Regions from separate parts of the Arthrobacter sp. UC242_113 genome, predicted to be linked through region 3. Evidence: riboswitches for the same ligand, from Rfam matches in the RefSeq annotation. Region 3 holds a riboswitch; each other region holds the start of a gene.
What was found. Region 3 has a riboswitch for S-adenosylmethionine ahead of ACHMXB_RS15825 (DUF1737 domain-containing protein). Riboswitches for the same ligand answer to the same signal wherever they lie in the genome.

Region 1 (7,404 bases), 1.8 Mb from region 3:
TGTTCGTCACCCCTGCGCTGGTCCGGCTGCAGCAGCAGAACCCGCAGCTGAACATCGAGATGCTGAGCGCCACGCGGAAAGTCAGCCAGAACAGATCCGGCGTGGACCTCGAAATCGTGGTGGGCCGGACCGACGTGAGCAACGCCCAGACCATCTTCCTGAGCAACTACTACCTGCGCCTCTACGCCAGCCCAGGCTACGCCGCGGAGCACGGCCTGCCGGAAACGCTCGACGACGTCGGGCAGCACGGCTTTGTCTCTTACGTTGAGTCTGCGCTCCAGGTGGCGGAGCTGGGACACCGCTGGTCCTCGCAGCTGCCGATGCCCTCCTCCAGCTTCCAGGCCACGAGTGTCTTCGCGCAGGTGGAGGCGGTGCGGCAGGGCGCAGGCATCGGGCTGCTGCCGAACTTCATGGTGGCCGGGCAGCCGGACTTCGTTCCCGTGCTCGCCGACGACTTCGAGCGCCAGCTCCCCATCTGGGCGGTGGCGCGGCCGGAATCCCTCCGCTCGGCCGCGGTGCAGGCCGTCGTCGCGTCACTCAAAGAGGAAGTGAAGGCCCGGGCAGGGGTGCTGGCGGGCTGAGTCGGGCGCAGGCCGGGACCCAGCCGTCAGGCCTGCGTCCAGTTCAGGCGTTGCCCTGTCTCCGATCAGACGTCAGGCCTGGAACAGGCGCCGTACCACCTGCCCCGATGCCAGTGCATCCAGCCCCTCGTTGATCTCGCTGAGCGGCCTGGTGTCGGTGTGCAGCAGCTCCACCGGCAGCCTGCCCTCGCGCCAGTAGCCCAGATAAAGCGGGATGTCCCGCCCGGGAACGGCGTCGCCCATGTACGAACCCAGCAGGCGCTTGCCGGCGCCGGCGAACTGCAGCGCCGGCACCGTCAGCTCGGCCGACGGATGGGGCAGGCCGACCGAGACGACAGCGCCGCCCCGGGTCACGTGTCCCAGGCAGGCAGCGATCACGCCGGCCGAGCCAACGGCTTCAATGGCGACGTCGACGCCGTCGCCGGCTGCGTCGCTGATAAGCCCGGCCGCGTCGTCGGGCGTCCCTACAGCCGTGGCGCCGCAGTCAAGGGCGAGCTGGTGCTTGCCGGGATTGGGATCGATGGCGATCACATTGCCGGCCCCCGCGAGGGACGCGGCCATGACAGCGGAAAGGCCCACCGCCCCGAGCCCGAAGACGGCCACCGACTGGCCGGCAGTGACAGCGGCCGTATTCAGCACCGATCCCATTCCGGTGAGCACAGCGCAACCAAACATCGCCGCCACGGTGTCCGGGACGTCGTCGTCAATCACCACCACCGATTCCCGGGCCACCACCGCGTAGTCGGCGAAGGCCGAGACGCCCAGGTGGTGGTTGATCCGCACCCCCGACGGCGTCCGCAGCAAGGCCTCGCCGTGCAGCAGGTCGCCGGAGCCGTTGACCTCCGCCGCCCGGTGGCAGAGCGCAGGACGGCCGGCGCGGCACGCGCGGCAGTCCCCGCAGCTCGGGACGAAGACCAGCACCACGTGGTCCCCGACGGACACGTCGGAGACGCCGGCGCCGACGGACACGACGCGCCCCACCGCCTCGTGGCCCAGCGCCATGGGAAGGGGCCGGACCCGCGAACCGTCCACCACGGAAAGATCCGAATGGCACAGGCTGGAGTAGGTGATGGCAACGCCCAGCTCACCGGCCCGCGGTTCCGGCCGCTCCAGCTCCTGCACCACCAGGGGCCGTGCGTCCTTGTAGCTGGGCTTCTGCCGTGCAGTATCGGTCTTATTGCCTGTCGTGGCGACGGTCGAGTAGAGGACTGCTGCTTTCATGGAAATCCTTGGTGTCGGTGAACGGGCAACTGCCCGGACCGCGTGTATGGCGGTCCGGGCAGCTGCTGGATGCTCGTAGGCGTCGGGACTAGGGGCCCGTTACTTCTTGCCGGCCGCGAGCAGGTCGGCAGTGCCCTGGGCGTCGGCCGCGTCCACGTCGTGGAGCGAGACGCCGCGGGTCTCCTTCAGGAAGAACACGGCGACGGCGGTGATGGCGCAGGCGATGAGCAGGTAAATGGCCACCGGAACGGAGGACTTGTAGGTGGAAAGGAGCGACGCGGCGATGATCGGGGCCAGCGAACCGGCCACGATGGAGGTCACCTGGTAGCCCAGGGAGACGCCTGAGTAACGCATCCGGGTGGGGAACATTTCCGCCATGATCGCGGGCTGGCCGGCGTACATAAGCGCGTGGAACATCAGGCCGATCATGATGGAAGCCAGGATGATCAGGTCGTTCTTGGTGTCCATCATCGGGAAGGCGAAGAAGCCCCAGGTGGCGCCCAGGATTGCGCCGGCCATGTAGACAGGCTTGCGGCCGAAACGGTCTGAAAGCTTGCCCACCAGCGGAACGGCCACGAAGTGCACGGCATGGGCGACCAGCAGCAGCAGCAGGATCCGCGTCGTGTCGGCCTGGACCACGGTCTTGAGGTAGGTGATGGAGAACGTCACCACGAGGTAGTAGAGGATGTTTTCCGCGAAGCGAAGGCCCATGGCGGTAAAGACGCCGCGCGGGTAGCGCTTGAAGACCTCGGCAACGCCGTAGCCCTTGTGCCCGGCCTCGACCTCTTTGCGGGCTTCGAGGAAGATCGGGGCGTCGTTGACCTTGGTGCGGATGTAGTAGCCGATCACAACGATCACCGCGGAGAGCCAGAACGCCACGCGCCAGCCCCAGCCGAGGAAGGCTTCCTGGGTCAGCGTCGAGGACAGGATGAACAGGACGGCCGTGGCGAGCAGGTTGCCCATCGGCACGGCCGACTGCGGCCAGCTGGCCCAGAATCCGCGGGACTTGCTGGGGCTGTGCTCTGCGACGAGGAGAACCGCGCCGCCCCATTCGCCGCCGACGGCGAAGCCCTGCGCGAACCGCAGGAATACCAGGAGCGCGGGCGCCCAGTAACCGATCTGCTGGAACGTCGGCAGGCAGCCCATCAGGAAGGTGGAGACACCAACCAGGATGATGCTTAGCTGCAGCAGCTGCTTGCGGCCGAACTTGTCGCCGAAGTGGCCGAAGACGATGCCGCCGATCGGGCGGGCAACGAATCCGACGGCGTACGTGAGGAAGGCGGCGATGATGCCGTCCAGCTCCGTGCCGGCGTTGGGGAAGAAGGTCTTGCCGAAGACCAGGGTGGCAGCCGAAGCGTAGAGGAAGAACTCATACCACTCCACGACGGTGCCGGCCATGGATGCCGTGACAACTTTCTTGAGGCCTGAGGCCTTGACGTCGGTTTCCTCTACACGCCTTGCGGCGGAGCTTTCCGTACTCATTGCAAACTCCTTCGACGTCTTCCTCGACGCCACGGGGACCGGTCGATGGCGAAAGGGGTGTGATGCGCACCACGAACGCCGGATTCAACGAGTATGGTCTGCCAATGAAGCAAGCTCAACGCCAAATAGTGCAAGGCGCATCTGCATTAATGCACACGCATGGCTTTGGAGTTGCCACGGTGAGCCGGCTCCCGGCCGCCTGGACCGGGCTGCCGGTCAGCTGAGGAGGTGTGCCCTGAGCTGGGCGTTCAACTGGCCGATCTCCGTGAGGAAGCCGTCGTGGCCGATCGGCGAATCGATCATGTGGACATCCACGTTTCCGGGCAGCGACTCTGCCAGTTCCTGCGACTGGGCGGGAAAGTACAGCCGGTCCGACTCCACGGCGGCCACGAAGAAATCAGCGGTGGTCCGGGCGAGGGCCTCTTTGAGCGTCCCCCGCCCGCGGGTGACGTCATGGCTCATGAGGGTTTCCGTCAGGGCGATGTAGCTGTTGGCGTCGAAGCGCCGGACCAGCTTGTTGCCCTGGTGGTCGAGGTAGCTCTCCACCTGGTAACGGCCGCGGCCCGCCAGGGCATCGGCCTGCAGCGGCTCTTCAGCGGCCTGGGCGTTTCTGCCGAACCGGAAATCCAGTTCGTAGGCAGACCGGTAGGTGATGTGTGCAATCCGCCGTGCCAGTGCCAGGCCATCCGCGGGTTCCGGTCCGCCGTAGTAGTCGCCGCCGTTGAAATGGCGGTCCTGCCGGATGGCAAGCGTCTGGGCCTGCGCGAACGCGATTTGTTCGGCAGTGCTCCTGGCGCCGACGGCGATCACGCCGCAGCGGCGCACCCGCTCCGGGAAAGTGACTGCCCACTCGAGGGCGCGTGCCCCGCCCATGGAGCCGCCCATCACGGCGTACCAACTGGGGATGCCGAGCCGGTCAGCCAGCCGCGCCTCGGCCACAGTGGAGTCCCTCAGCGTCACCAGCGGAAAGCGTGAACCCCAGGGCTTGCCGTCCGGAGCGGTCGACGACGGCCCCGTGGATCCGTAACAGCCGCCCAGGATGTTGATGGAAATGACGAAGAACCTGTCGGTGTCCGCCGGCGCACCGGGCCCGGCGAGCTGTTCCCACCAGCCCTCTTCAGTCCCTGTGCCGCCCCGGGTCACGTGCGTGTCCCCGGTGAGGGCATGCTGAACGAGGATGGCGTTGGAGCCGCCCTCATTCAGCGTTCCCCAGCATTCGTAGGCCAGGGTCACGTCGGGCAGGAATCCCCCGGCCTCGAGTTCCAGGCTGCCGATGTTGAGGTACTGGACAGTGCTGTGCTGGCTTGCCCCGTCGGGAACAATGCCATCGGGGACCCGGCCGTCTGGAACAGTGCCATCCGGAATGGTGCCCTTTGGGGCGGCGGCGGGTACGTCGGTGCTGACAGAAATCGTCACAGGTAAACCTCTTCTACGCGCTTGCCCGCCGGCAGCTGTCCGGCAGGCCAGGTCTTCACCCGGGGCACCCCACCGCGGAAGGAGGGTTGCCGGCCAGCAAGCCGGGGCTGTCGCTGGCACTCATGACCTGTTGCCCAGTTTACGAAACAGGCGGACGTCTGCGCTAAGAATGTGACGGCTGTGTGACTCCCGGCCCCTCACGGGCCGGTTCCATAGCATCTCCACAAAGCGCTTTTCAGCCGCGGCCGGAGGGTTGCCGGCCAGCGAGCCGGGGCTTTCTTCGCTGGCACTCATGACCTGCGATCAGCGCCGGAATGGGACTGTTAAGCGCACAGCTTTGTGAAGAACTTCGTCAAAGTATGGACTTTTCGCAATGTTAGGTGGGCCTAAGCTGAGAGCCACCTCACAAAGTGCCAAGATGAGGGCATGCGCATGGATCACGTCTCTTACGCCTGTGAACACGATGGCCTGGCGGCCACCACCGAACGTATCTCCTCTGCCCTCGGCGTCGAAGCCGTAAAGGGCGGGGTGCACCCCCGGTTTGGGACCCGGAACATGATCATTCCCTTGGCCGGACACAAGTACCTCGAGGTTGTTGAGGTCCTGGACCACCCGGCGTCGGACAAGGCACCGTTCGGCCAGGCCGTCCGGGCCCGGTCCGCCGCGGGCGGCGGCTGGATGGGCTGGTGCGTCGAAGTTGACGACCTGGCCCCCTTCGAGGAACGCCTGGGCCGCTCCGCGGTCAACGGCAACCGCAAGTTCCCCGACGGACGGGAGCTTGTCTGGAAGCAGATCGGCATCCTGGGACTGATCGCGGACCCGCAGGTCCCGTACATGCTGAAGTGGGAGGGCGATGCGGAACTGCACCCGTCCAACGCCTATGACAGCAATGTGAAGATGTCCAGCCTCACGATCGCGGGCTCTGCCGAGCGCGTGACCGAGTGGCTCGGCGAGCCCGTCGAAAGGCCGCTGGAGGACGTCGCCGTGAACTGGGTCGCCCCGCACGGAACGCCGGGCATCCTCTCGGTCACGTTCGAAACCGCAGCGGGCGCCGTCACCATCTGACGCCCTTTCTGCCCTTCACTTCGGCCGCCATCAGCGGGTGCCAATGACGTCACCCGCCGATGGCGGCCGAATCAGCTTTAAGGGCCGGCGCTGGCTAGCCCAGGCCGACCGCTTTGCCGAACAGGCTGAACCCTACGAACGCGACGATGTCCAGCAGGGCGTGCGCGATGACGAGCGGCATCACCCGGCGGGTCCTGGTGTAGACCCACGCGAAGACCACGCCCATGATGGCGTTTCCAATGAAGGGTCCGAACCCCTGGTACAGGTGGTAGCTGCCGCGAAGCATTGAGGACACAAAGATCGCCAGTGGCATGGACCAGCCGAACTTGCCGAACCGGTCCAGGAGATAGCCCACCACAATGACTTCCTCCACCACCGCGTGGCGCAGGGCAGACAGGATCAGCACCGGCACCGTCCACCAGTAGGCGTCCAAACCGCTCGGGATGATCGCCGTCGTAATGCCCAGGGCACGCCCGGCGGCATAGAGACCCAGCGACGGGATGCCGATCAGGGCGGCCAGCCCGAGCCCCTGCAGCAGGTCCTTGCCCGGCCGGGCAAAGTTGAATCCCAGCTTCCGGAACGCCGAGCCGGCATCGTGCCCGGACCCGGACTTCGCCTGGCGCTGGTCTGTCAGAAAGTAGATCACCAGCAGGACCGGCACCAGGGCGAAGATGATGTCCAGCAACTGGTAGGTGAGGTCGAAGTACTCGCGCGTGCTTTGCGACCTGTTCAGCGTGGATGTCCCCTGCGCCAGCGGTGCCCGGGTCATCTTGTCCAGCAGCTGCACCACGGAGTAGACAGCGGACTGGCCGAGCGACAACCCGAGGACAATCCATACTTCGAACCGCAGCCGACGGCGGGAGGGAACCAACATGTTCCTATCTTGCCTGCCCCTGCTGGAACTTTCCTGTCAGCCAGTCGGTTCCTGTCCGGCCGCGGGCTAACCCTATGCTGGGGAACTATGAGCGCTCCCGGGAAAATCATCATGATCCGGCACGGCCAGTCGGCGGCCAATGCGGACACCTCCATCTACAACAGGGTGCCCGACTACCGGATTCCGCTGACGGAGCTCGGACTGGAGCAGGCGAAGGCCGCCGGGGAGCGCATCCGGCGCGAGCTGGACGGCCGGCAGGTGAGCGTCTACGTCTCGCCGTATCTACGCGCCTACCAGACCCTCGAGGCCCTTAATTTGGGCCCATTGACGGAGCGGGTGATCGAGGAGCCGCGGCTGCGCGAGCAGGACTGGGCCAACTTCCAGATTTCCGGCGACATCGAGGACCAGAAGGAACTCCGCAACGCCTACGGCCACTTCTTCTACCGCTTCCGCGAGGGCGAGTCAGGCTCCGATGTCTACGACCGGATCTCCTCATTCATGGAAACCTTGTACCGGCACTGGTCCAAGCCGGACTACTCCCCCAACGCCCTGCTGGTCACGCACGGGCTGACCATGCGCCTGTTCTGCATGCGCTGGTTCCACTGGTCCGTGGAGTATTTCGAGTCGCTGAACAACCCGGAAAACGCCGAGGTCCGCATGCTGGTGCAAAACGGAGCGGGCAAGTACGAACTCGACACACCGTTCACGCAGTGGGTGGACCGGAGGGTGGACGAGACCGTGCTGGACGCCCCGCCGGTGATCTTC
Region 2 (7,404 bases), 1.4 Mb from region 3:
CGTCCAAGACCATGCCGGACTTCCCCAAGCTGTGGGCGGACATGCTCGGACAGCGTGCTGGCGCCGGCGCCACCACCGCAGGCGCAAACAGCGCAGGCGCAGGCACGGCAGCCGCCACCACCGCAGGGACCCCCGGTGGCACGCAGCACTGATTCCTGGGACGAATCCGACGTCCGGATCCGGCCGAACAAGAAAGGTTCCCGGCCTCGGACGAAGGACCGCCCCAGCCACGAGGACGCCGTGACCGGACGGATCATCACGGTTGACCGGGGGCGTTACACGGCTGTCGTCGGCGAGGATTCGGGCAACGAGCGGACAGTCATCGCCGCCCGTGCGCGGGAACTGCGCCGTTCCCCCGTGGTGGCCGGAGACTTCGTGTCCCTCGTAGGTGATGTGTCCGGCGAGCCGGACACGCTTGCCCGGCTCGTGAAAATCCAGGACCGCAAAACCCTGCTGCGCCGCAGCGCCGATGACACCGATCCCGTGGAACGGGCGGTTGTCGCCAATGCGGACCAGCTGGTGGTGGTTGTCGCTGCTGCCAACCCGGAGCCCCGCACCGGGTTTATCGACCGGGCGCTTGTGGCAGCCTACGACGCCGGGATCGAACCACTGCTGCTGGTCACCAAGGCGGACGTCAAGGACCCCACCGGGCTGCTGGACAACTACCGCCACCTCGACTTTCCCGTCATCATCAGCCGCACGGCCGATTCCGAGGCCGGCGGCATCGACGCCCGGTCCGACGACGGCCTCTCCGCCCGGCTCGACGTGGCCGCCGTGTCCGAGCTCCGCGCCCACCTGGACGGCAAGGTGACCGTGATGCTGGGCCATTCCGGCGTCGGAAAATCCACCATGGTCAACGCCCTGACGGGCGCCGAACGTGCCACCGGCGGCGTTAACGCCGTGACGGGCCGCGGACGGCACACGTCGTCGTCGGCCCTTGCCCTCAAGCTCGCTGACGCCCCGGCCGGGAGCTGGATCATCGACACGCCAGGCATCCGCTCCTTCGGGCTGGCCCACGTCGACCCGGACCGCATCCTGCACTCCTTCCCCGACCTTGAGCCGGGCACCGAGGCCTGCGAACGAGGCTGCAAGCACGACGCCACGGCCGTCAACTGCGGCGTGGATGCCTGGGTTGCGGCCGGGCATGCCGGCCCCACCGGAGCAGCCAGGCTCGCGTCCCTGCGCCGCCTGCTGGGCACCGACCCGCGCATGGAGGCCCAGGAAACCAAGGAACTCGGCAGCGTGGGCTAGCCTCCCGCGGCGCAGGCAGGCGGCTGCCTCCCCGCCCCGCAGGGCCTTTGAGGGTAGTTTGGAACCATGACCCAACCCGCTTCAACCTACAATGATGACCTGCGTCTGGCCCATGTGTTGGCCGATTCCGTGGACGACCAGACCATGAGCCGGTTCAAAGCGCTGGACCTCAAGATCGAGACGAAGCCAGATCTGACGCCGGTCACCGATGCGGACAAGGCCGCCGAGGAGTCCATCCGCGGCCAGCTGTCCCGTTCCCGTCCCCGTGATGCCGTGCTCGGTGAGGAGTTCGGAAGTTCCGGCCACGGTTCCCGCCGCTGGATCATCGACCCCATCGACGGCACCAAAAACTTTGTCCGCGGCGTGCCGGTGTGGGCCACGCTGATCGCCCTCGTCGACGAGGGCGAACCCGTGGTCGGCGTGGTCAGCGCCCCTGCGCTGGGCAAGCGCTGGTGGGCGGCCAAAGGCGCGGGCGCCTACTCGGGCCGTTCCCTCGCGGCCGCCACGAGGCTCAAGGTATCCAATGTGTCCAGCCTCGCTGACGCCTCACTGTCCTACTCCAGCCTCGGCGGCTGGAAGGACCGCGGAAACCTCGATGAGTTCCTCCAGCTCACCGAGGAGGTTTGGCGCACCCGGGCCTTTGGCGATTTCTGGTCCTACTGCATGGTGGCCGAAGGGGCCGTGGACATCGCCTGCGAACCTGAGCTGAACCTGTACGACATGGCGGCGCTGGTGCCGATCGTGACCGAGGCAGGCGGCCGTTTCACCTCCCTCGAAGGCACCGACGGCCCATTCGGCGGCAATGCGCTGGCTACCAACTCGATCCTGCACTCGGAAGTCCTGAAGCGCCTGAACCCGCAGCTGGACGATTTGCTCTAGTTCCGTCCCACCGCGCCTGCCGCCTCTATCGCTGAATATTACGACGGCGGATGTCCCCTTCCGGGGGCGTTCGCCGTCGATTATTCGGCCTCGGGCCCGATATCCGGGCTACGTAATAATCCGCTTAACATTCCGGACAGGCTTTTTCATCGCCCGTCCGGATGTCCTAGTCTCGTAACAGGTCACGAGTGCCAGCGCTAAACCCCGGTTAGCTGGCCGGCAACCCTCCATTCGCGGTGGGGTGCCCCGGGTGACGACCAGGCCGATCCGGAACGGACCCGGCAAGCGCGGATCCCCGTCACACGGGGTCCTTTCTCAGTGAGGTCCCATGACGACTGCAATCATTTCTTCCACCACCGGCTCAGACGTGCTGGACGGCCGATTTGCCGCCGCCGGCCGTCCCCTGGCAGCCGTCACCGGCGCAGAAATCCAGGCTCCGCTGATCCAGGGCGGCCACGTCCGCTACGCCAACCTCGATTACGGCGCCTCCGCGCCTGCGCTGTCAGTGGTTTCCGCGTACCTCAACGAGATCCTGCCGTACTACGCGAGCGTGCACCGCGGCGCCGGCTATGCCTCGCAGATCAGCACCTCCGTGTACGAGAACTCGCGGAGCATCGTGCGGGAGTTCGTGGGCGGCCGCGCCGACGACGCCGTCATCTTCACCCGGAACACCACCGACTCCCTCAACCTCTTGGCCGGCTGCCTGCCCGTGGAGGACCACCACCACACCGGCGAAGTGCTGTACCTGGACATCGAGCACCACGCCAACCTGCTGCCCTGGCAGGGCGTGCCGCACCGCAGCGTGGTGGCATCGGAGACGCTGGAAGACACCATCGCCAGCCTGCGCGCCGAACTGGAACACGGCGATGTCAGCCTCCTCGCCGTGACCGGCGCGTCCAACGTCACCGGCGAAATCCTGCCCATCCGGCGCCTCGCTGCGCTTGCCCACGAATTCGGCGCCCGGATCGTGGTGGACGCCGCGCAGCTCGCACCGCACCGCCGCGTCAACATCGCCGCGGACGACGTCGACTACCTCGCTTTCTCCGGCCACAAGCTCTACGCCCCCTTCGGGGCCGGCGTCCTGATCGGCCGCCCCGACTGGCTCGACGCCGGCACCCCCCACCTCGCCGGCGGCGGCGCCGTCAGCGAGGCCCGGCTCGACGGCGTCAGCTGGGCCACCGGCCCTGCCCGCCACGAGGGCGGCTCACCCAACGTGCTCGGCGCGGCCACGCTGGCCCGGGCAACCCAGGTGATCGCTGCCCTTGATCCACAGGGCTGGCACGCCCATGAGGCCGCCATCCGGTCCTTCCTCGTCGAGGGGCTGCGCAAAATCGACGGTGTCACCGTCCACCAGATCTTCGCCGACAGCGACCCGGACGACGCCATCGGCGTGGTCAACTTCTCCGTGGAGGGATACGACGCCGGCCTGGTGGCTGCCTACCTGTCGGCCGAACACGGTGTGGGCCTGCGCGATGGCCGCTTCTGCGCGCACCCGCTGCTGAAGCGTCTCGGCCTGCCGTCCGGATCCCTGCGCGCCAGCTTCGGTGTGGGATCACGGCTCGAGGACGCCCAGCGGCTGCTCGCCGGCATCGAAGAACTCCGCCGCTCCGGCCTCGGCTGGGACTACGTGGTGGACGCCGGACGCTGGGTCCCGGCGAACGACACCCGCACCTACCCGGAGTGGGCACCCAACACCCCCGGCACCGCGGGCGCAGCACCCTGCGCGCAGGACTAGCCGCTACCCGGGACTAAGCCGCCACCCTTGGCCTGCCACGGCAACGGTCCCCTGCCAACGGTCCCCGTGGGGTAAATTCGAAAGGTAATTTTCGACGTCGGGCTAAGGAGACTGTGCGTGGCACGGGGCGGTCCCAAACTTCATCACGGACGGCGGCAGGAGCTTGGGCAAAGCTTCCAGGACGGCGGCGAGCACTACCACCGCGTCCGTCCCGGCTACCCTGCTGATTCCGCGGACTGGCTCATTCCAGCCGGGGCCCGCACTGCTGCCGACATTGGCGCCGGAACCGGAAAATTCACGGCATTGCTGGTGGAACGCGGGCTGAGCGTCAGCGCGGTGGACCCATCCGTGGACATGCTGGAGCAGCTCAGCCGCGCCTACCCGGGGGTCCAAGCTCTGGAAGGGACCGCGGAGGCAACCGGACTGCCCGCGGCGGCGTTCGACGTCGTCAGCGTTGCCCAGGCTTGGCACTGGTGCGACCCGCTGCAGGCCAGCACCGAGATTTCCCGGATCCTCAAACCGCACGGAGTGCTGGGCCTGATCTGGAACCAGCTGGACACATCAGTGCCCTGGGTGCACCGGTTGTCCCGCATCATGCACGCCGGGGACGTCCATAAGCCCCACTTCCGCCCCAAAATAGGCCCGGAATTCGCGTCCCTCGAAAGCCACCTGACCCGGTGGGAGGACCCCGTCACCCCGGACGACATCCTCGAGCTGGCCAAGTCCCGCAGCTATTACCTCGCGGCCAACGACGCCATCCGCGCCAAGGTGACCGGCAACCTGACCTGGTACCTGCACGAACATCTGGGGCATGCCGAGGGCGAACTGCTGCAGCTCCCCTACCTCACCCAGACCTGGCGGGCTGTCCGGGCGTAACGCCGTGGCGGCAGCAGGTAGGCTTGAAGCTGTGAAGACCAGTACGCCCTCCTCCTCAATCGAGGACTACGTTAAGGTCATCTATTCCTTCACGGAATGGCAGGACAAGCCCATTACCTCCACCCAGCTTGCACAGCGCCTCGGCGTGGCCAATTCCTCGGTCTCCGAGATGGTGCGCAAGCTCAAGGACCAGGGCCTGGTCCTGCACAAGCCGTACAGCGCCATCACGCTCACGCCCCAGGGAGTCCGGCTTGCCCTCTCCATGGTCCGGCGGCACCGGCTTATTGAGACCTATCTGGTCAAGGACCTGGGATACAGCTGGGACGAAGTCCACGACGAGGCCGAACAGCTGGAACATGCGGTCTCGGACACGTTCATTGAGAGGCTGGCAGCCCGGCTGGGCAACCCGTCCAGGGACCCGCACGGCGATCCCATCCCCTCGGCCGACGGTTCCGTCCGGATGCCGTCCGCCCACCGGATGATCGAACTCGACGACGGCCACACCGGCAGGATCACCCGGATCAGCGACGAGAACCCGGAGCTGCTGCGCTACCTCGCAGCAGAAAAGATCAGCCTCGACGCCGACGTCGAGGTGCGCGGCCGCAAGCCCTTCGGCGGCGCTCTGGTTGTCCGCATCGGCTCCCTCGGGACCAGCCGTGACGTCGACCTCGCCGACGAAGTGGCCTCCGCTCTTTGGATCCACAGCGACTCCGCGCATCCCGGCTGCCGCATGGCCGGCCTGTAGGCACTGGTGCGGGCTCCCCTGGCCGGCAGCACCGGCGCCGCCCCCACGACTGGCTCCGGCTACGGCTGGCGGGTCTGGACGGCCGTGGCCGCCGGCGGTCTGCTGGGCACTGAACTCCGGTACGGGCTGGGCCTGCTGTTCCCGGACCAGGCGGGAGAGCTGCCGTGGGCCACGCTGGGCATCAACATCGCTGGCAGCTTCGTGCTGGCGGCCCTCACCACCGTCTGGATCGCGCGGCCGCGGACCGCGTTCTGGCTCCGCGCGGCAATCGGTCCGGGGGTGCTGGGCTCTTTCACCACCTTCTCCGCCGTCGTATTTTCCTCGGACCAGCTGACCCGGGGAGGCCTGCCCGTGTTGGGTCTTCTCTATGTGGGGCTGTCCGTCCTGCTGGGGCTGGCGGCCGCTGCCGCTGGCTGGCGGACCGGCAGGGTACTCGGCGCTCCCCGTGCTTACCGCCGCGCTGCCCGTGGTGCTGCCCGTGGTGTTGGACAGTGACGGCGCTCCTCGTGGGTGTTTTCGGCATCGCCGGCGCCCTTCTCCGGTTCGCTGTGGATGGCTGGCTGGCCGGCTTCCCGTCGCCGCGGCGGCACTGGCCCTGGGCTACCCTGCTGGTCAATGTGGCCGGCTCGTTCGTGATCGGGCTGTCCGTGGGCGTCACCGCGGTGTTCGGCCCCGAATGGCACTCTGCACTGGCCACCGGATTCGCCGGCGGCCTGACCACTTTCAGTTCCTGGACCACTGCGACGGTGCGGCTGGCCAGCGAACGGCGCTACCTCGCCGCCGCCGCCAACATCCTCGCCAATTTGGTGCTGGGGCTGGCTGCTGCGGCGGCGGGAATCGCGGTCAGCGGCGGCTAGCCGGCACCGGGTTGCGGATTCCGACGGCGGAGCAGGCCGCGCCCAGCAGCAGCAGCGCGGCGGTGGCCAGCAGCGCGCGGTGCAGGCCCGGCGTCGTCAGTTCCGGACCGACGATGAAGCCCGCAAAGGCGATGCAGACCAGGCCGGCAATCCTCGAAACAGCATTGTTCACCGCCGAGCCAACCCCTGCCTGCTTCTCAGGGACTGATCCCAGGATGGCCGCCGTCAAGGGTGCCACTGTCATGGATAGGCCGAGGCCGAAGACCACCTGCCCGGGCAGGATCTGGGTCCAGTAATTCAGGGAGCCGCCAACGGACAGCGTCAGCAGGAATCCCGCCGCACACAGCACCGGACCGGCTGTCATGAACCACCGTGGACCGTACTTGCCGGCCAAGCCACCGAAGAACGATGCCAGCAGCATCAGGATCACCGTTGAGGGCAGCAGCGCCAGGCCGGCGGTGGTCGCCTTCATGCCGCCGACCTGCTGGATATAGATACCCAGCGCAAAGAACCCGAGGGAAAATCCGCCGTAGATCGCGGCGGTGGCGATGTTGCCCCAGCCGAAGTTCCGGACCGTGAACATGCCCAGGGGCAGGAGCGGCGCGGCAGTGCGCGATTCGTGGATGAGGAAAAAAGCCGTGGCCACGAGGCCTGCCGCCAGCGGCAGCCAGACCTGCGGACTGCCCCAGCCCGCAGTCCCCTGCTCGATCAGCGCGTACACCGGTCCGCCCAGGGCGATGACGGCCAGGAGCGCCCCGACTATGTCGATGCTGCCGGCCGGGCCGGGGACGGCGTCGGCCTTCCGCAGCCTGGCCAGCACGGGCCAGATGGCCGCCGCGGGAAGGACGTTGACGAAGAAGATAACCCGCCACGAGAGCAGGTCCACTGATACGCCGCCGATCAAGGGGGCCACGATAGCGGCGGCACTGGTCCACGCCGACCATTTGCCGATGGCCGCCCCCTGGGCGCCGCTGTCGAAGTGGCTGACGATCAGCGCCAGCGAACTGGGCACCAAGAGTGCTCCGGCCACTCCCTGCAGACCCCGGCTGACCACCAGCACT
Region 3 (7,404 bases):
AGAGGTCAGATCTGCTTGAGCGCCTGCTCCAGGTCCGCGACGAGGTCATCCGCGTCTTCCAGTCCGACGGACAGCCGCACCACTCCATCGCTGAGCCCGATCGCGGCGCGTCCTTCCGGTCCCATGGCCCGGTGCGTCGTGGTGGCGGGGTGCGTGATCAGCGACTTGGCGTCGCCCAGGTTGTTGGAGATGTCGATGATCTTCAGGGCGTCCAGCAGCGCGAAGGCGGCCTCCTTGCCCGACTGGCCGGCCGTCGTCGCAAGCTCCAGCGTGAGGACGGTGCCGCCGGCCTTCATCTGCTTGGCCGCCAGTTCGTACTGCGGGTGCGACTTGAGCAGCGGGTACTTCACCCAGTTGACGGCGGGCTGCGCCTCCAGCCATTCGGCCAGGCGCAGCGCCGTGGCGGACGAGTGGTTCACGCGCAGCGCCATGGTCTCCAGGCCCTTGGTGAGGACCCAGGCATTGAATGAGGAGAGTGCCGGGCCGGTGTGGCGCATAAGCTGCTTGACCGGGCCGTCGATGAATTCCTTGGTGCCCAGGATGGCGCCGCCCATCACCCGGCCCTGGCCGTCGATGTGCTTGGTGCCGGAGTAGACCACCACGTCCGCGCCGAGGTCTCCGCAGCGCTGGAGGAGCGGGGTGGCGAAGACGTTGTCCGCCACCACCTTGGCGCCGGCGGCGTGGGCGAGTTTGCTGACCGCCGCGATGTCCACGATTTCCTGCATGGGATTGGACGGGGACTCGAAGAAGACGGCCGTTGTGGGCACCGAGAGGGCCGCACGCCACTGCTCGAGGTCCGGACCGTCCACGAACACCGTCTCCACGCCCCAGCGCGGCAGGATTTCGTTGAGGATCACGAAGCAGGAGCCGAACAGCGAACGGCTGGCGACCACGCGGTCCCCGGCCCCGAGCAGGGCGCCCAGGGCGGTGAACACCGCGGACATTCCGGACGCCGTCGCAAAGCACGCCTCGGTGCCTTCGAGCAGGCGGAGCCGTTCCTGGAAGGTGGCCACGGACGGGTTGCCGTAGCGCGAGTAGACGAAGCGTTCGTCCTCGCCGGTGAAGGCCCGCTCCGCGGCGGCGGCGGACTCGTAGACGAACCCGGAGTTCAGGAAAACGGGCTCGGTGGTCTCTTGGAAATTGGTGCGGTCAAGCCCGCCGCGGACGGCCTGGGTATCGGGGCTCCAGCCGGCGGCGTCGTGATTAAAGGTCAACTTAGTTCTTTCCCAGGTTCGTCGGCAGGCCGCGGTTCTTCCAGCCGTTCACGGTGCGCTCACCGTAGCGGTCGGGTTCGCCCTCGAAGCCTTCGAGGACGTTGTAGGCGGTGAAGCCCGCCTGGGTGGCGGCGATTGCCGCCGCGATGGAGCGCTGGCCGGAGCGGCACAGGAAAACAAGCTCCACGCCCGTGTCCTCCGGCGCCTGCTGCTTCAGCTGCTCGACGAAGTTCGGGTTGGGAATGCCGCCGGGGAAGGTCCACTGGATAAACAGGGGATCGTTGTCCGTAGCGTTAGTGTCCGGGACACCGATGTGCGCCCATTCGCCCTCGGTGCGGACATCCACCAGGACGGCGCCCTGTTCGAGCTTTGCCCAGGCGTCCTGCGGTGTGAGGTCTCCGGCGTAGCTCATGCGTGGCCCTCGTAAGCTTCTTCGGCGAGGTCCTCATCAGAGTCCAACCGGTCAACGGCGGTAGCGACTGCGGCATCTGCGGTGGCGATGGCGGCGGGCAGGATAAGAGCCTGGGCCACGATGACGCCGGTGCCGTTGAAGGTGGCGGCAGGGCTGCCGTGCAGCACGTACCCCTCGGCCAGGGCCGCCGAGATGCGCTCACAGAACGCACGGTCGTCCGGCCCCGTGATCAGGCGGTAGGACAGCTTTTCCTCGGGTTTATCCTGCTGGGACGGCAGCGTTGCAACGGCGGGGGCGTCTGACACGACGGATCTCCTTTTCTCACGCTTGCAGCTCGAAGTGGTCGATATGCCGAGTATTCACCTGAGGCACCCCGCCGTGGAAGGAGGGTTGCCGACCGGCCAGTCAGGGCTTAATGCCGGTACTCATTACTCCCCAAAAACGTAACACCGACGACGGCGGGGCGCACCGCCGCCGTCGTCATCTTCCGTAACGCACTCGGTCAGGGCCGGTCACGGCAGTTCAGGGTTGCGGTTACAAAGCCGGTGGCCGGGAGGATAATTACGGGAGATGAACCGCCGTAACGCCGGATGAAACCAGGCCGCAGTGAATGATTCGCCCCCGAATAAAGTGACTCCCATGCTGCACTTTGGATGGTTTGTGGGCCATGGCTTCGGGGTCCAGGGATGGGGGACGCCCGGCTACGGTATCGGTTACGACTGGAGGAAGCCCGCTCCCTACCAGCATGCGGTCCGCGAATTCGAGCGGGCTGGGCTGGACCTGTTCATCATCGAGGACTCCCTCACCGTCCCCGACACCTACGGCGGCAGCGCGGAGGTCTCCCTGGCGCAGGCGTCCTTTGCGCCGAAGCACGATCCGCTGGCCCTGGTGCCGTATCTGCTCTCCGCCACGGAGCACCTGGGCATCGTGCCCACCATAAGCGCCTCCTTCTACCCGCCGTTCACCGCCGCCCGGCTGCTGGCCACGCTGCAGCACTTCTCCAACGGGCAGCTGGGCTGGAATGTGGTGACCTCCGGCAGCGACCTTGCCGCGCAGAACTATGGACTGGACCAGCAGATCGAGCACGACCTCCGCTACGAGAAGGCCGAGGAGTTCGTGGACGTGGTTCGGAAGCTCTGGCGCAGCTGGGAACCGGACGCCATCCGGGAGGACACCCGGGCAGGGGTCTTCGCGGACCACACCAAAGTTCGGCCGATCCACCACGAAGGGGAGTTCTTCAAGGTCCGGGGACCGCTGAACACGGCCCCGCTGCCGGAGGAACCGGTGCTGGTGCAGGCCGGGGCATCCCCGCGGGGCAAGGCTTTCGCCGGGGCGAACGCTGATGTTGCGATCGCCCTGGCCCGCGGCGCCGACGGCATGAAGGCGTACCGGGACTCCATCCGCGCCGAGGCAGCCGCGGCCGGCCGGAACCCCGACGACGTCAAGGTGCTGTTCGTCCTCAAACCCACCGTGACCGGCTCCAGGGCCGAGGCGGAGGAGCTGCGGGCCGCGCGCCAGGAGCTCACTCAACGGGACATCGACAGCCAGCTCAACTCGATCTCCTACCTGTCCGTCATCGACTTCAAGCAGTTCGACCTCGACGCGCCCCTCCCCGAGCTCAGCACCAACAGCAACCAGGGCACCCTGGAGCACTTCTCCAAGGCTGCGCCCCCGGGTTCCACGCTGCGGCAGATCCTGCAGGCCAGAAGCGGCGGCGCGGGCGACAGCATCATCGGCACGGCCGAGGAAATTGCCGACCACCTCGAGGAAACCGGGGCTGCGGTGGGCGGCGACGGGTTCCTCTTCTCCGGCTTCGTGGACCCGGCCACCATTCACGGCGTGCTGGACAGGCTGGCGCCGGTACTCCGCCGTCGGGGTCTGCTGCGGACGAGCTACGGCGACGGCGGCTTCCGCCGGAACCTGCTGGACTTCTGACGCCATGGCCGGGGCTGGCGCAACGGCGGGGCCTGGTTTCATGGATGGGCCAGGGGGACACGACGGGCTGATGCCCGGCGTCCGGCGCGGCACGTTCCTGATCGGGACGGCCCACATCCGCGCCGACGACGCGGCTGCCGCCGCGGCCGATCCCGCAGTGGAGGTGGTCCTCAGCGCCGACGTCCTCGAGCTCGTGGGCCTGTCCCGCGAGGTGGTGCAGGCGGCCATCGATTCCGGCCACCGGGTCTACGGCCTGAACACCCTGCTCGGCTCCGGCCGGGACACCGCGGTGGAGCTGGAATCCATCCTCGACTTCCAGCTGCAGGTGGTCCGCTACCACCACAGCGGCGTCGGCGCGCTGCTTGAGCCGGATGAAGTCCGCGCCCTCATCCTGGCCAGGCTTATCGGGTTCACCCGGGGAGGCTCGGGGGTGCGCCCGGAAACCGCCCGGTTCTATGCAGAACTGCTCAATAGGGGTGTGGTGCCGGCCGTGCCGCGCGACGGGTCCGTCGGCTCGTCGGACCTCACCCAGTTGGCTGCGGTTGCCGCCGTCGCCATCGGCGAGGGGCAGGCGCTTGCTCCGGACGGCGGCCTGCAGGATGGCGCGGCGGCGCTCGCCGCTGCCGGGCTGGAACCGCTGATCCTGGCACCGGGCGAGGCCCTGGCCCTGGTCAGCGCCAACTCGTATTCGATCGGTGCGGGCGCGCTGGAACTCCGCCGTATCCGGTGGCTCGCAGATTTGGCGGACACTGCCCTGGCGCTCTCGCTTGAGGCCACCGCAAGGTACGACGGCGGCGGGAACCTCAGCCCGTTTTCGCCGGCCGTGCAGTTGGCCAAGGCGGTGGACGGCCAGCGCGTCTCGGCGGCCAAGGTCCGGCACCTGGTGGGCGGCGGCTGGCTGGAGGACCCGCGGCGGCAGGTGTCCGTCCAGGACGCCCTGTCCTTCCGGGCCGCGCCGCAGACGCACGGTGCGTTCCGGGCTCAGGTGACTGCCCTGGCCGAGGCGCTCGAGGTGGAACTCAACGGCCGGGGCGATAACCCGCTGACGGACGTGGCCTCGGGCCGGATGGTGTCCGGCGGGAACTTCCAGCCCATGCAGCTGGCCCTGGCGTTCGAGGCGCTGCGGCTGGGACTGGCGCATGTCGGCATCAGCAGCGAGCGGCGGATCGCCAAGCTCTATCCGCCGCAGCGCCTCATCCGGCAGCTCAACCTGGAGGCAGCCCGGGCCGGCACGCCGCTCGCGTCCGAGGACCTGCCGGGACTGCTTTGGTACTCGGCCGCAGGCCTGCTGGCGGAGCTGAAGTTCCTGGCGGCACCTGCCACGCTGGGCGCACCCACCCTGTCCGCGGACGTGGAGGACCACTCCACGCTGGCCCCGCTTGCCCTCCAGCAGCTGCAGCGCTCGGTGGAGGCTGCCGCCAAACTCCTCACCATCGAGGCATTGACGGCCTCCTACCTTCTGGCGGAGGCGCAGGACACCGATCTGCGGGAGGCCGAAATCCGGGAGCTTGGAGCAGGCACCGCCGCCGTCGTGGCACGGCTGTCGGAGCTTTTGGCCGGGCAGTTGCCGGCGCCGGTACTGGTTGACAGTGCGCGTACTGCGCTGGGGGATTTGCTGGCAGGACTGCCGCAACTCAGGACAACGGATCCGGGCGGCCCCCATGACGGTGCTCCGAATGCCGGTGCTGCGGATGACGGTGCTCCGGATGACGCTGCTCCGAATGCCGGCGGCCCGGATGATGGGGAAGGGGAATCATGACCACCGTGACGGGAAGCGGCCGCCACCCAAGGCATGTGGCACCGATGATGGATTCGGGTGTGGACGCGGGCGCCGTGCTGGCACGGGTGGGGAACACTCCGCTGGTGCCGCTGAACGTGCTGAGCCGCGGGCTGGGGAGCACCGTGTTCGTCAAGCTTGAATCGGAGAACCCCGGCGGTTCCATCAAAGACCGGACAGCGCTGAGCATGGTCCGGGCGGCCGAGCGGAGCGGCGAGCTGCAGCCCGGCGGGACCATCGTGGAGAGCACCTCCGGAAACACGGGAATCGGGCTCGCCCTGATCGGGGCACTGACCGGCCATCCGGTGGTGGTGGTCACCGGTGATTCCATCTCCTCCGAAAAGCTGGAGGCACTCAACAGGTACGGGGCGCGGGTGGTGTTTACGGACTGGAGTGCTCCCTCGGACTCGCCGGAAAATGCGCGGGCGGTCGCGGCCCGGATTACGGCCGAAATTCCCGGCGCGTGGCGTCCGCTGCAGTTCGACAACCCGGCCAACCCGCGGGCGCACTACGAGGGGACGGCGCCGGAAATCTGGGAGCAGACCGCCGGCCGGGTGACGCACTTCGTCGCAGGCGTGGGCACCGGCGGCACCATCACCGGGAACGGACGCTACCTCAAGGAGAAGTCCGGCGGGCACGTGGAGGTGATCGGTGCGGACCCCTACGGTTCGGTCTACAGCGGCGGGCACCCGGGCCCGATCCTGGTGGACGGTGTGGGCAACTCCTGGCCCAAGCCAGACTGGCCGAAGGTCTTCGACCGCGGCTTGCTGGACCGGTTCCTGCGGATTCCAAATGACGAGGTCTACACAACGCTGCACCGGCTGCTCAACGACGAGGGCCTGTCCCTCGGGCCGTCGTCGGGACTGACGGTGGCGGCAGCAGTCCGGGTGGCCAGGGCGGCACCGCACGGGTCAGTGGTGGTGGCGATCGCCCCGGACACCGGCAGCAACTACCAGAGCAAGGCCTTCAACCCTGCGTGGCTGGCCGACAACCACATCCGCCTGGCCGCCGACCTGGCGGAGGACTAGCTCAGGAGGCAGGGCCGCTGGCGGCCGTCTCGCTCTCCGAACGGATCCAGGCATTCCAGTCCAGCGGGTGGACGGAGGGCCGGCCCAGCAGGTAGCCCTGCGCGGCCGTCATGCCAAGTTCGGTCACGGCCTCGAGTTCCTCGGGAGTCTCGACGCCCTGGGCGCCGAGGACGGCGTCAACGTGGCGGGCGAGTTCGCCCATGGCGGCGGCCCTCAGGCGCTGGCCCGGGGAGTCCTCGATGCCGGCGATGAAGCTCCGGTCCAGCTTGATGATGTCCGGGTGCAGCTCAAGGACCTGGTCCATGGACGTGAAGCCGGCCTCCGCACCGTTGACGGCGATCCGCAGCCCACGGCGCCGCAGCGGAGTGATGGCGGACGTCAACGACGCGTACTGCTCAAGGGGGACCGGGCCATTCAGGTCAATGATGATCCGGTCCATGGCCAGCTGGGAATGTACCAGCAGCCCCGGGATCCTTGGGTCCGCGCACGTTGCCGGTGTCAGGTTCAGGGCGATGAACATGTGATCGGGCACGGCCTGCGCCGCAGCCAGGGCGCGGTGCAGTGCCGCGAGTTCAAGGTCGGTACCCAGCCCAACGGATTCGGCCTCGTTGAACCAGTGGTCCGCGCTGGCACCGTCGTCGCTGACGAACCGGGTCAGGGCCTCGACACCGATCACGTGCCCCTCCGGAAGCCGGCGGATCGGCTGGAACGCCGTCATCAGCATCTTGTCGGCGAGGATGGCTTCAATCCGGTTCCTGCTGCGCCGGGTGAAGGGCACCGGCTCGGGCGCGGCCAGGTTCTGCGAGGAGGCGTTCACCGGGATGGCGCCGTTTTCGGCGTTGGCCAGCTCTGTGGTAGCGGTGAGGTGCTCGAGCAGCACGTGTTCGGGATTTTCCGGATGTGCTTCGAAAAGGGCGCGCAACTGGGCTCGGGGCCAGGCGCTGGCCGGATCCGTTTCGGCGAGCAGCTCTAGAATGATCTGCTCGGCTTGCCAGCGCACAGTAATTTCCCCCATGTCCCCCGGCAGCGCTGCCTGGG

Region 1: another riboswitch for S-adenosylmethionine. It lies ahead of ACHMXB_RS02840 (homoserine O-acetyltransferase); the one in region 3 lies ahead of ACHMXB_RS15825 (DUF1737 domain-containing protein).
Region 2: another riboswitch for S-adenosylmethionine. It lies ahead of ACHMXB_RS09320 (aminotransferase class V-fold PLP-dependent enzyme); the one in region 3 lies ahead of ACHMXB_RS15825 (DUF1737 domain-containing protein).

What each region holds. Positions count from the first base shown of each region.
Region 1 covers NZ_CP171968.1:634,340-641,743, reverse strand. Annotated here, with positions in the region: gene ACHMXB_RS02855 (LysR family transcriptional regulator) at 1-581, shown strand, start outside; gene ACHMXB_RS02850 (alcohol dehydrogenase catalytic domain-containing protein) at 654-1,802, opposite strand; gene ACHMXB_RS02845 (MFS transporter) at 1,902-3,284, opposite strand; gene ACHMXB_RS02840 (homoserine O-acetyltransferase) at 3,501-4,607, opposite strand; SAM riboswitch class IV at 4,713-4,828, opposite strand; gene ACHMXB_RS02835 (VOC family protein) at 5,127-5,765, shown strand; gene ACHMXB_RS02830 (CPBP family intramembrane glutamic endopeptidase) at 5,860-6,639, opposite strand; gene ACHMXB_RS02825 (histidine phosphatase family protein) at 6,727-7,404, shown strand, end outside.
Region 2 covers NZ_CP171968.1:2,065,384-2,072,787, forward strand. Annotated here, with positions in the region: gene aroA (3-phosphoshikimate 1-carboxyvinyltransferase) at 1-152, shown strand, start outside; gene ACHMXB_RS09310 (ribosome small subunit-dependent GTPase A) at 136-1,251, shown strand; gene hisN (histidinol-phosphatase) at 1,318-2,130, shown strand; SAM riboswitch class IV at 2,311-2,424, shown strand; gene ACHMXB_RS09320 (aminotransferase class V-fold PLP-dependent enzyme) at 2,459-3,865, shown strand; gene ACHMXB_RS09325 (class I SAM-dependent methyltransferase) at 3,983-4,741, shown strand; gene ACHMXB_RS09330 (metal-dependent transcriptional regulator) at 4,773-5,486, shown strand; gene ACHMXB_RS09335 (fluoride efflux transporter FluC) at 5,493-5,981, shown strand; gene ACHMXB_RS09340 (fluoride efflux transporter FluC) at 5,978-6,343, shown strand; gene ACHMXB_RS09345 (MFS transporter) at 6,330-7,404, opposite strand, start outside.
Region 3 covers NZ_CP171968.1:3,459,159-3,466,562, reverse strand. Annotated here, with positions in the region: gene ACHMXB_RS15835 (O-succinylhomoserine sulfhydrylase) at 6-1,214, opposite strand; gene ACHMXB_RS15830 (rhodanese-like domain-containing protein) at 1,216-1,626, opposite strand; gene ACHMXB_RS15825 (DUF1737 domain-containing protein) at 1,623-1,931, opposite strand; SAM riboswitch class IV at 1,945-2,059, opposite strand; gene ACHMXB_RS15820 (NtaA/DmoA family FMN-dependent monooxygenase) at 2,266-3,561, shown strand; gene ACHMXB_RS15815 (aromatic amino acid ammonia-lyase) at 3,632-5,320, shown strand; gene ACHMXB_RS15810 (PLP-dependent cysteine synthase family protein) at 5,317-6,366, shown strand; gene ACHMXB_RS15805 (EAL domain-containing protein) at 6,368-7,404, opposite strand, start outside.